DNA from 2 places in the Trichococcus shcherbakoviae genome. Region 2 is predicted to be linked to the other one. Evidence: predicted binding sites of a transcription regulator. Region 2 holds the regulator's gene; the other holds the start of a gene.

Region 1 (6,307 bases), 860 kb from region 2:
CGCAAGTCCTGGTTGGTTGAATGCATCTATTCTCAGTGCTGTCACGATTTGATCGATTGCCTCAGCGTCCGAGGTGAACAGTTCGGCAAAATAAGGAGAACCCACAAACAGAATGATCCCCAAGAAACTCATGATGAGTACGCCAAATGCTGCCGATAGGATGGCGACACGTTTTGCCTCCTTGAAATCCAATGCACCTGTACTGTTCCCGACGAGAGTGGTGGCAGCAGTGGCCAACCCGTACGCCGGCATATACACAAAGCTTTCGATATTTCCCGCGATAGAATGCGCCGCAAAAGTTTTTGCGCCGATTGCAACGATCAATCCAAAATAGACTACTTGCCCCACCCGCATGACCAACCTTTCAAGCGCTGCTGGAATTGAAAGCCTCACTAATGGCGCATAATCACTTTTTACAAAAATGGATTTCAGCTCGAATGAAACAGGGGATTTCTTTATCTGTTTGTACAACAGCAGGCATCCCAACATCCTTGCAACCGTTGTGCCTATCGCAGTCCCGACAACGCCAAGCGCCGGAATCGGGCCGATACCAAAAATCAGAATGTAGTCCAACCCCACATTCAAAACGTTTACGATTACACTGACCTGCATGGGGGACTTTGTATTTCCGGCTGCCCGCAGAATGCTTCCAAAAATGGTCATGACCGCCAAAAAGACTGAATTGCCACCCACAATGTAGAAAAATGCAGTGGAATAAGCCATCACTTGATCATCTGCACCCATCAGACCCAAAAGTGGTTTTCCAAAAGCGAGCGTCAGTAACCCAAACAGCAAACCGATGATCACTGTGGAAAATGTTGACTGTTCTGCAATTCGGACAGCACCTTCCCTATCCTTCGCCCCTAGTTTTTGGGCTATCAGGGAAGACGTTCCGACCCCTAATGCTATGAATATCGCCAAATACACATTCAGGATCGTATTGGCAACGCCTACTGCCGTAACGGCCATAAGCCCGATTTTGGCTATCAGCAGCGTATCAACGAAGCCTACCAGCGTCTGCAGCAGGTTTTCGATAGTTGCAGGAATTGCCAAATTCAGAATTTTCTTTCCAGTGCTTTCTTCCATATTATCACCTAATTCATTTTATTGTACTGCGAAATCACTTTTTGCAGTTTCTTCATTTCTTCATCCAAGTCAGCACCTTCACTGACATGCATCAGAGCATGCTCTGTTTGGGCCTCCAAAAGGATATGACTGATTTTCTGGATGGCTGATCGAGTCGAATTCAATTGGATGATGACATCAGCATATTCTTTTTCTTCGAGGATCATTTTTTTGATTCCCGCTACTTGTCCTTCGATCCGATTCAAACGTTTAACGAGACTATCCGTTCTGTGTTCCTGTGAATGAGACATAAAATTGCACCTCTTGTTTATATAGGATATGCCCCCATAGGGCATGTAAAATTATATAAAAAAATTCATCAGGAGTCAACACCACTTCGGCAGCAGTTGGATTTGAAAAAAAATCAAACAAAAAAGGACCGGATAACCATTTCTGGCCATTCGGTCCTTTTGTTTGTGGAGCTTAGTGCTTCCATATCCTTTATAGAACGGTTCTGAATCCTTAACAGATGGTGCATCAGTAGTCTTGGTACTAAAAAGGCTAAAGACCTCAAACGTCGCACTGTGACGTTTGAGTGCCTAACGCTGTTCATGCCCACTCAGCCAAAACCGGGCTGTTTGGTCCTGAACCTCGTTAGTGCTCAAACTCTGAGCTCAGGATTCATCACACACTGTTTTAGTTGAACTCTGAATCCCAGAAATCTCCGCCTAAGCTGAAATACCCACCTCGACCAAACCCGGGTCGTGGTGGGTATTTCCTCTTAGTGCTCGATTTCTAGAGCGGGATTCATCGTATCCTGATTACATCATGCCCATGCCTGGGTCCATTGATGGGGGTGTTGCTGGTGCTGGATGGTCGGCTACGATTGCTTCTGTCGATAGGATCAAGGCAGCAACGCTGGCTGCATTTTGCAAAGCGGAACGTGTCACTTTTGTAGGATCGACGATTCCTGCTTCGATCATGTTTACCCATTCATCGGTTGCGGCGTTATAACCCATGCCAACTTCAAGGCCCTTGATCTTATCGGCTACAACGGAGCCTTCTTTTCCTGCATTTTCAGCGATTTGTCTCACTGGCTCTTCTAACGATCGTGCCACGATGCGTGCACCTGTCGCTTCGTCGCCAGTCAGTTCCAATGCTTCGACGCATTTTTGAACGTTGATCAAGGCTGTACCCCCACCGGATACGATACCTTCTTCAACAGCAGCACGCGTTGCGTTCAAAGCATCTTCGATACGCAGTTTGCGTTCTCTCAATTCAGTTTCTGTAGCCGCTCCGACTTTGATGACACCGACGCCACCGGATAATTTCGCAAGGCGTTCCTGCAATTTCTCACGGTCAAACTCTGAAGTTGTTTCTGCTGATTGCGCACGGATGACCGCTACACGTTGTTCGATGGCTGCTTTTTCACCAGCTCCTTCAACGATTGTTGTGGAGTCTTTGGTTACGACAACTTTGCCTGCACGACCCAAATGTTCTACGGAAGCATCCTTCAATTCCAAGCCTAAGTCTTCAGCGATGACTGTACCGCCTGTCAGGATTGCGATGTCCTGCAGCATTTCTTTACGGCGGTCACCGAAACCAGGTGCTTTGACTGCCGCTACATTGAATGTTCCGCGCAATTTGTTCAATACTAATGTAGGCAACGCTTCGCCGTCAACATCATCAGCAACGATCAACAATGGGCGACCTTGTTGCAGGATTTGTTCCAATAAAGGCAAGATGTCTTGGATATTGGACAATTTACGATCCGTGATCAGGATATAAGGTGCTTCCAATTCTGCTTCCATTTTGTCGTTGTTGGTGACCATGTATTGCGATAGGTAACCGCGGTCGAATTGCATCCCTTCAACAACATCCAACTCGGTTTCGATCCCTTTTGATTCTTCGATCGTGATGACTCCGTCGTTGCCGACTTTCTCCATCGCTTCCGCAATCAATTCGCCGATTTCTTTCGATCCGGACGATACAGCAGCTACCTGTGCGATCGACTCTTTTGAATTTACGGTTTGGGAAATTTCTGCCAAGCCTTTTACGGCTGCTTGAGTAGCCAATTCGATACCGCGACGGATACCTACCGGATTTGCGCCTGCTGTAACGTTCTTCAAACCTTCACGAACGATCGCTTGTGTCAAAACAGTGGCAGTCGTTGTACCATCACCAGCAATGTCGTTTGTTTTGGAAGCAACTTCGGAAACCAATTTCGCTCCCATATTTTCGAAACGGTCTTCCAATTCGATTTCTTTGGCGATTGTCACGCCGTCATTCGTGATCAATGGAGAACCGTACGCTTTTTCTAAAACAACGTTGCGGCCTTTAGGTCCTAATGTCACTTTTACGGTATCTGCTAAGATATCCACACCACGAAGCATTGCTGCTCTTGCGTCTTCTGAAAATTTAATGTCTTTTGCCATTTATCGATTCACCTCATGAATTTTATTTTTAGTCCAGGATTGCTACGATGTCGCTTTCTTTGATCACTAAGTATTCTGTGCCTGCATATTTGACTTCTGTGCCTGCATACTTTTCGAAAAGGACAGTATCCCCCGCCTTTACGGTCATTTCGATGGTTACGCCGTTATCCGTCACGCGGCCTGCTCCTACAGCAATAACGGTACCGGTTTGGGATTTTTCTTTAGCGGACGACGGTAAAACGATGCCGCCTACAGATTTTTCCTCTTCTTTGGCAACTTCTACAATAACACGGTTTCCTAATGGTTTTAACAAGATGATCCCTCCAAAAATAAGTTCATTTTAGCACTCATCAACTCAGAGTGCTAAGTTACATTTCTATATTAATCAATCTCCAATTAATTTGCAAGAGGGAAGCCGATTTTTTCTGATTCTATTTTTTTACGCTATTATGCTATACTGTTTATCAAGCGTAAGACGTCAGTTCTCTCAGAAAGGTACTATTATATGAATAAAAAAATACGTTCCAGGTCAACGTTAGCCATACAGATCATTCTCATCTATCTCGCTTCTCAGCTTCTGCCGGTCGTTATACTTTTTTTCATTCCGGAAGCGGATCGTATCGCAGCGGCTATGAATCTCTCGCTATTCTTCGCTTTCCTAGGGACTGTCCTTATGGTAGCATGGAATAGCAGAAAAAAATGGACACCACAAAACAGCCTTACAGAGCAACCAGCCGCCCCAATCGGAAAAACGCTCGCAATCGGAATCTTTGGCTTCTTGGGAGCTATCCTGATTCAGATCGTCGCGATGAACGTGGAGTATCTTTTGTTCAAGATGCCCGTAATTTCCGAAAATACGGAAGTATTGCTGGACTTGACAAACCGCTATCCATTCTTTATTTTTAACATTATCATCTTTGCACCTGTGATGGAGGAATTTGTATTCCGTAAAGCGATTGTCACACATCTGGTTGATGCAATCGGGATCGTCGGCGCAGCCACTATCAGTGCTTTGCTTTTTGCGATTGCGCATAATGATGGGCACTATTTGGTTTATGGCTCTCTGGGACTATGGTTTTCTTTCCTTTATTACAGAACAAGAAACATAGCCACTCCGATGATTGCGCATGCGTTGATGAATGCCGTATCCGCTTTGCCGATTCTCTCCCAACTCATTTCGTAAGGCACGTGAAGTCCGCTATTTAGGAAAAAGAAAGGAATAACATGACTTTAAAAAATCTATTAATTCAAGTAATCATCCGTTTTGTTTTCGCAATCCTCTTCATTTCGCTGGCAGTCGACGCAGTGAATACTGCAGGGTGGGGATTCATGGCCATCATAAGCGTGCTGTTCGCAACAAGTGATGTTGTGAAAGGCGTACGCATGTTCAACGCCTACTTGAAAATCAAAGACAGCATCGATAAAAACTAGGAAAAAAAAGAAGAGGCCGTCTCATTTTATTTTGAGACTTAGACCCCTTCTTTTTTTATTTTCTTATCATCAGCTGCCGACTTTGCTCAGCCGATATCATTGTCCAAGAAATAGATCAACGTCTGCAATTCATTCGTCAAGTCCACATTTTGAACGCGGACATTATCCGGAACGGAAAGACGAATCGGGGTAAAGTTCATGATGCCGCGAACGCCCGCTTCGGTCAATCGATTAGTGGCATCCTGCGCCACTTCTTGGGGAACTGTCAAAATGGCTACATCAATCTGTTGGATGCGCAATTGCTCAACCATATCCGTCATCGGGTAAACCGGCACACCGCTAAGGATTTTGCCGACGATGCCTTCATTGACATCAAATGCGGCACTGATGCGCACATTATTACTGACATGGAAGTTGTAGTTCAACAAGGCATGTCCCAAATTACCCACACCTATCAAAGCCACATTCGTCAGACGGTCCTGGTTCAAGGTTTTGCTGAAGAAATCCAACAAGTACTCGACATCATAACCGTACCCTCTTTTACCCAGCGCGCCAAAATATGAGAAATCCCTACGGATAGTAGCACTGTCCACTTTTACTGCTTCGCTCAATTCAGTGGATGAAACACGTTTTTTACCGGCGTTATGCAAAAAGCGCAAATAGCGGTGGTAAATCGGCAACCTCCTTGCCGTGGCTTTTGGAATATCATTCGTCGACATTTTTTCTCCTCTTCTTTCCTCGTTCATTTCGTACCTCATATTGTTTGTCAGAATGCACAAACTTTAAAAAGTATGTTCACATACTTAAGCTTTCATTTCATATTGACTATTATATCATCTGATTGTGAAAAATCTACTAATTTGTTCGAAACCGGACTTGATTGTGAAGCCTTTTTTGAACAATATGTGAAATACAATACTAATTGTAAGCGGGGTCATCAATAAATTTCACATGCACAAATACGTGAATATAGCAATAACTCTGCTTGTCCCTATCGAATCAGTGTTTGCTGTGATAAAATGAAAAGGATAAATGCCAGCATTTGCTTAGAAAGAGGACACTACATATGATTTTACTACAAGGACAAAATTTGGCGCGCCTTTTTGGGGCGAGCGTCTTATTCGATAATATTCAAATTACAGTCCAGGACCATTCGCGTATCGCTCTCGTCGGCCGAAACGGAGCAGGGAAATCAACCCTGCTGAAGATCTTGGCAGGCATCGAAACGACGGACGCCGGTTCTGTTTCCAAGAGCAAGGAAGTTACGATCGGCTACTTGGATCAGCATAGCGCGGTCGATTCCTCGAATACGATTTGGCAAGAAATGTTGACCATTTTCGCGCCGCTTATCCGATTAACCAAAGAGGCTGAGCAAG
Region 2 (6,307 bases):
TTGGCTTCATCTGAACATTTTATCTCTATACAGTGAGAGAAGCCAATGCAGTTAAGCGTTGGCTTCCTCTCGTTAGAGTTGACTATTTGTCGTCTACTTCTTCAAAATCGGCATCAACGACACCGTCGTCAGTTGCTGTGTCATGCGCACCTTCTTGTTGTTGCGCTTGAGCAGCTTGCTCATAAAGTTTGACAGTCAGGTTTTGGACAAGCTCATTCAAAGCATCACGCTTCGTTTTCATTTGTTCCAAATCATTTGCTTCGACTGCTGCTTTCAGTTCGTCTCTCGCTTCTTCAGCTTTCTTCACTTCATCAGCGTCGACTTTTCCGTCAAGCTCTTTCAATGTTTTGTCGGTTTGGAAGATCAATTGATCCACTTCGTTGCGCAATTCAACTTCTTCTTTGCGCAATTTGTCTGCTTCAGCGTTAGCTTCTGCATCTTTCACCATTTTTTCGATCTCTTCGTCGGTCAGACCGGAAGAGGATTTGATGGTGATTGTTTGTTCCTTTTGAGTTCCCAAGTCTTTCGCGCGAACATTGACGATACCGTTTTTGTCGATATCGAATGATACTTCGATCTGAGGAACACCACGAGGAGCTGATGGAATATCCGTCAATTGGAAACGACCCAATGTTTTGTTGTCTGCTGCCATCGGACGCTCACCTTGCAGGACATGCACATCAACAGCTGGCTGGTTGTCGGCTGCAGTCGAGAAGACTTGTGACTTGCTTGTAGGGATTGTTGTATTGCGGTCGATCAATTTAGTGAACACGCCACCCATTGTTTCGATACCCAATGATAAAGGTGTTACGTCCAACAATACGATGTCTTTAACGTCACCGGAGATGACTCCGCCTTGGATAGCAGCGCCCATTGCGACAACTTCATCCGGATTAACGGATTTGTTTGGCTCTTTGCCTGCTTCTTTGCGGACTGCTTCGATGACTGCAGGGATACGTGTTGAACCGCCGACAAGGATGATTTCATCGATTTCGGAAGTTGATAGACCTGCATCCTTCAATGCTTGGCGTACAGGACCTTTTGTACGTTCAACCAAGTCATAAGTGATTTCGTCAAATTTAGCGCGGGTAAGCGTCAATTCCAGGTGCAACGGACCTGCATCGCCGGCAGTGATGAACGGCAAGCTGATTTGTGTTGAAGTCACGCCAGAAAGATCTTTTTTGGCTTTTTCAGCAGCGTCTTTAAGACGTTGTTTCGCCATTTTGTCGTTTGAAAGGTCGATTCCGTTTTCTTTCTTGAATTCCGCAACCAAGTAGTCGATGATTTTGTTGTCGAAGTCATCTCCGCCTAATTTGTTGTCGCCGGCTGTACTCAATACATCGAATACGCCATCGCCCAATTCAAGGATGGAAACGTCGAATGTACCGCCGCCCAAGTCGAATACAAGGATTTTTTCTTCTTTGTCCGTTTTGTCCAAACCGTATGCCAAAGCTGCAGCAGTCGGCTCGTTGACGATACGCTCAACTTCCAGTCCGGCAATTTTACCAGCATCTTTAGTCGCTTGACGCTGTGCGTCATTGAAGTAAGCTGGGACTGTGATAACGGCTTTATCGACTTTTTCGCCTAAGTAGTCTTCTGCGTAGCCTTTCAGGTATTGAAGGATCATCGCTGAAACTTCTTGTGGTGTGTAGCTCTTGCCCTCCACTTCCACTTTGTAGCCCGCAACGCCCATGTGACGTTTGATCGAACTGATTGTGTTAGGGTTTGTTACTGCTTGGCGTTTTGCAACTTCGCCCACTTGGATTTCACCATTCTTGAAGGAAACGACAGATGGTGTCGTGCGATTTCCCTCTGGATTTGGGATGATTTTAGCTTCTCCGCCTTCTAATACTGCAACAGCTGAGTTTGTTGTACCTAAGTCAATACCGATAATTTTGCTCATGATGTTATTCCCCTCTATATGAAATTTTTATGTTTATCAATACAATTATTGTGACACAACGACCATTGCTGGTCTTAACACACGTTCCTTCAAAGCGTAGCCTTTTTGAAATACCGCTACGACTGTATCAGGCGCTTGCCCTTCGGCAGCCGGCAGTACTTGGATCGATTGATGGAAATTCGGATCGAAAGGCTGACCGATCGGATCGATCGAAGTGATGCCTTCTTTGGCGAAAGCATCAGTGAATAGATTCATGACCATTTCCAAACCTTTTTTCAGGTTCAATGATTTTTCATCTTCCACTTCAATTTCCAAAGCTCTTTCCAAACTGTCCATCACCGGCAACAATTCCTGCGCCAATGACTGGGAACGGTATTTCGCCGCATCCTGTCTTTCTTTCGCGTTGCGCTTCTGGATATTGGCAAGTTCAGCCTGCAGGCGCAACAAACGGTCTTCCGTTTCGGACAAGGTTGCTTTCAAGGTTTCAACCTCACTTGCTTCCGCAACCGTCTCTTGACTCTCGACAACCGTTGTATCAACGGTCGCTTGTTCCTGATCCACTAATTCTTCGTTATTGTCCACTTCAAAATCTCCTTTGTCGTGCTTATTTGTTCAGATCATTCAAGCTATCAGAAAGTTCGTAACGCATAAATTTCATGATACTGATCATTTTTTGATAAGGCATATTGGTTGGCCCCAGTAATGCGATCAGGCCCTTACCGTTGCCGGCCGTGTCATAGGTAGCCGTGATCAGGCTAAAATTATGCAACAGCTCATTGTCCAATTCCGTTCCGATCTTGACGCCGACGCCGTCGTTTGGGTTTGAAAAAAGCGCATGGATGTCCGGAGACCCATTCAGCATGCTTAAAATGGCCTTGACTTTGTTCTTGTCCATCGTCGCATCCAAATGGTTCAGAAGGTTCATGCTGCCGCCCACATGGAAGCGGTCATGCTCCAACTTCGCCACGATGTCATTGAAGATCGCCGTGAAATCGATTTTTGCATCGACGTACTTCCGGATAATCACCGGAATGTCCGTTTGCAGTTTGATGAATACTTCCTGCAGCGTGCGGCCTACAAGTTCCTGATTGAAGATGTTGACGATTTTTTCTATCTCAGTGGCCGAGAAGCCTGGCGAAACAGAAAAAATCTGATTTTCCACATGTCCTTTATCAGTCACCAAGATGGCCATCACATGTCCTTCATTGAGCGCGACCAATCGGAAACCCGTCAATCGGCTGTCCTTTGTTTCAGGACCGATCGCCAAAGCGGTATAATTCGTCAAAAACGACAACATTTCAGCTGATTTTTCGACGACCTGCTGGACTTCCCGGTAAGGATTCTGAAAACCATGCTTGATCGTCTGTTTGACATCGTCAGCGACTTCTTCGCTTTCTTTGCCCATTAGTTGGTCGACATAGTAACGGTAGCCTTGGATGGAAGGTATCCTGCCGGATGAAGAATGCATCTTTTCCAGGAACCCCAGTTCTTCGATCCGCATCATTTCGTTGCGGATCGTGGCGGAACTTAGAGACAAAGCAGATTCCTTCAGAAGCGTCTTCGATCCGATAGGCTCCTCGAATTCGATGTAATGCCTGACAATTAAATCCAAAACTAGCAACTGTCTTTCTGTTAACAAGATTTTCACCTCACTTTAGCACTTGACCTTAATGAGTGCTAACCATAAATAAATTTATCATGGGTAACAGGCTTTGTCAACGGAATACAATCATTTTCCATAAGATTATGGGCACGCCAAAGGCAATTAACGGATTCACATCAAGAAAGAACGGAATACTTCGTTGCCTAGGAAAACGCCTCTTTGGGTCAAACGGATCCTGTCGCCATCGACCAGCAGCAGGCCGTCCGCGACCAAATCCGCGATGACGGCAGCATACTGGTCCAACAGCGGGGTCTGGAATTTCTCGGCAAAATGTTTTTGGCTGACGCCCACCATCGTGCGCAGACCCAGAATCATTTCTTCTTCCATCTGTTCATTTTTTGATAACCTCTGCTCACGGATGATCGGCAGACTGTTCTCGCGCAATGGCGCCAGATACTGCTGGATCGGTCCATGATTGTGGTAGCGGATCCCATCGATATAGCCGTGCGCTCCGGCTCCGAAACCAAAATAGGACTCATTTTTCCAATAGGTGAGATTGTGCTGGGATTCGTAGCCCGGCAACGCAAAGTTGGAGATTTCGTATTGATTCCTGCCGTTTTTTGACATCGTCTCGATAGCCAGTGCATACATATCGGCTTCCGTGTCCTCTGAAGGCAACGGCAATTTCCCTTGACGCATCAAGTTATAAAACACCGTCTTGTTCTCAAGGATCAAGGCATAGATCGAGTAATGCGGCAAATCCAATTCCAGAGCTTTTTTCAGACTGTCTTCAAAATCAGCCATCGTTTGGTTCGGAAGGCGGAAGATCAGATCGATGGTCATGTTTTCGAATCCGGCTCTGCGGGCATCAGCCACGGAAGTGTATACCTGCTCGGCTGTGTGGATGCGGCCGATTTTTTTCAGGATGTCGTTATTAAAGGATTGCACCCCCATGCTCAAACGGTTGACCCCATAATCACGCATGATCTTCAGCTTCTCGAACGAAATACTTTCCGGATTGGCTTCCATCGTGAACTCGGCTCCCTTCGGCAAGGAGTAGGTGCTACGGATGCCGTTCAACAACTTCTCCAACTGGCGCTCATTCAGCGTCGTCGGTGTGCCGCCGCCGATATAGAAAGTGCTGATCTCTTCTTGAGGGTGCAACTGCTTCGACAACTGCATTTCCTTTACCAAAGCATCAACGTATTCATCGACCGGCTGGCCTTCCAGGAACACTTTATTGAAGTCGCAATAGAAACAGATGTGTTCGCAGAAAGGGATATGCAAATAAGCCGCTGCCATTTAGAGGGTCACCTCATCCAAGGGGTGATCCTTAAAATAGGCGATCGTATCCGCTTCATCACTTTTAAGCTGCGCGATCAGTTGGTCGACGCCCGAAAATTTGATTTCGCTGCGGATAAAATGGTGCCATCTGACGGTTACATCCTCGCCGTAGATCATTTTATCGAAGTCCAATATGTACACTTCCACGGTTTTGTCGCGGTCAGCTTCAAACGTGATATTGTGCCCTATCGAAGCCGTGCCGCGGTACCAAGTTCCGCTCACTCTGATGCTCACGATATAAACGCCATTCCTTGGCAAGCGTGTGTGTTTTTCGGTCTGGATATTGGCAGTCGGGAAACCCAATAACCTGCCGCGCGCATCGCCATGGATGACGGTGCCGTCGATCTGATAGACATAACCTAAATACGCATTCGCTTTCTCCATATCCCCTTCGGCTAACGCTTCCCGGATATGCGTGGAGCTGATTTTTTCGGCTTCGTTCTTCAATTCGGCAACTTCGATGACTTCGAAGCGGTCTTTTGCATAGTTCACCAATTGCTTCATATCAGCAATTTCTCTTGGCCCATAGGTGTAATCGAAACCGGCGACGACTGCGGCAGCATGCAAGCCGCAAATGTATTGGTCGACAAATTCCTGCGGTCTTAATGAAGCAAAGGCAGATGTAAAAGAGATGACGAAAAAATAATCAACGCCCAGGCTCTCCAATATTTCAGCTTTGCGGTTGACGGTCGACAAATACTGCATCGTTTCCGGGTTCATCTTCTGGAACACGATGCTAGGGTGATGATTGAAGCTCATGACGGCAATTTTGAGGTTCTTCTTTTCGGCAACTTCCTTTGCCCTTTTGATCACTTCTTGATGTCCTCGATGGACGCCATCAAAGTATCCCAACGCCAACACGACTTGCTCGTCCGGTATCATTTTTTGGTCATAGGGATGATGTATATGCATTATTTCCATTGCGTAAGCAACTCCTTGCTATTTAAGATAGGAACATTTTTCTGGGTTTGATGAAACCGGCTTTGGTCGGATGCGGTTCGTACATCGCCACGATTTTGCCCTGATAGGTGAATAAGACAGGTGCGTCAATTGTTGCGAAAGGTCCCTCTTTCGGAAAAACCGCACCATTTTTCACCTTATCCCACAGCTCATCATCAAGCGCAATCTGCCGATACGTTTCGAATACCGAGTCGATCGGTTTCAGATGCGCGTCAATTTCGTCGTTCACCATTGCTTCAGCAACTTGCTGCAGCGTCAGGCAATCATCCTTCGTGAAGGACCCGCTCATCGTGCGGGTCAGGCTTGACATGTATGCCGGGTAGCCCAAGGATGCGCCCAGATCGACGGCCAAAGTCCGCACATAGGTCCCTTTTCCGCAAGTGACCCGGAAGCGCCAAGACATCGTTTGGTCTTCGGCATGATAGACAGGTTCTGAAATCCGATCAAAACTCATGACCTGGATGTTTCTTTGCGGCCTTTCGACGGTCAACCCTTTG

What was found. The regulator HrcA, encoded in region 2, represses chaperone genes, less so after heat shock. The targets are predictions, from matches to a motif close to TTAGCACTCNNNNNNNNNGAGTGCTAA.
Region 1: a site for HrcA is predicted at 3,841-3,867, ahead of groES (co-chaperone GroES). Genes of this name have one in related genera too.

Annotation. Positions count from the first base shown of each region.
Region 1 is NZ_OY762653.1:2,087,856-2,094,162, reverse strand. Features, by position in the region: gene ACKPBX_RS10045 (MATE family efflux transporter) at 1-1,086, opposite strand, end outside; gene ACKPBX_RS10040 (metal-sensitive transcriptional regulator) at 1,095-1,376, opposite strand; gene groL (chaperonin GroEL) at 1,887-3,500, opposite strand; gene groES (co-chaperone GroES) at 3,529-3,813, opposite strand; gene ACKPBX_RS10025 (CPBP family intramembrane glutamic endopeptidase) at 4,174-4,683, shown strand; gene ACKPBX_RS10020 (DUF4305 domain-containing protein) at 4,725-4,931, shown strand; gene ACKPBX_RS10015 (redox-sensing transcriptional repressor Rex) at 5,018-5,650, opposite strand; gene ACKPBX_RS10010 (ABC-F family ATP-binding cassette domain-containing protein) at 5,998-6,307, shown strand, end outside.
Region 2 is NZ_OY762653.1:19,062-25,368, reverse strand. Features, by position in the region: gene dnaK (molecular chaperone DnaK) at 83-1,903, opposite strand; gene grpE (nucleotide exchange factor GrpE) at 1,949-2,485, opposite strand; gene hrcA (heat-inducible transcriptional repressor HrcA) at 2,508-3,542, opposite strand; gene hemW (radical SAM family heme chaperone HemW) at 3,678-4,808, opposite strand; gene ribF (riboflavin biosynthesis protein RibF) at 4,809-5,771, opposite strand; gene truB (tRNA pseudouridine(55) synthase TruB) at 5,794-6,307, opposite strand, start outside.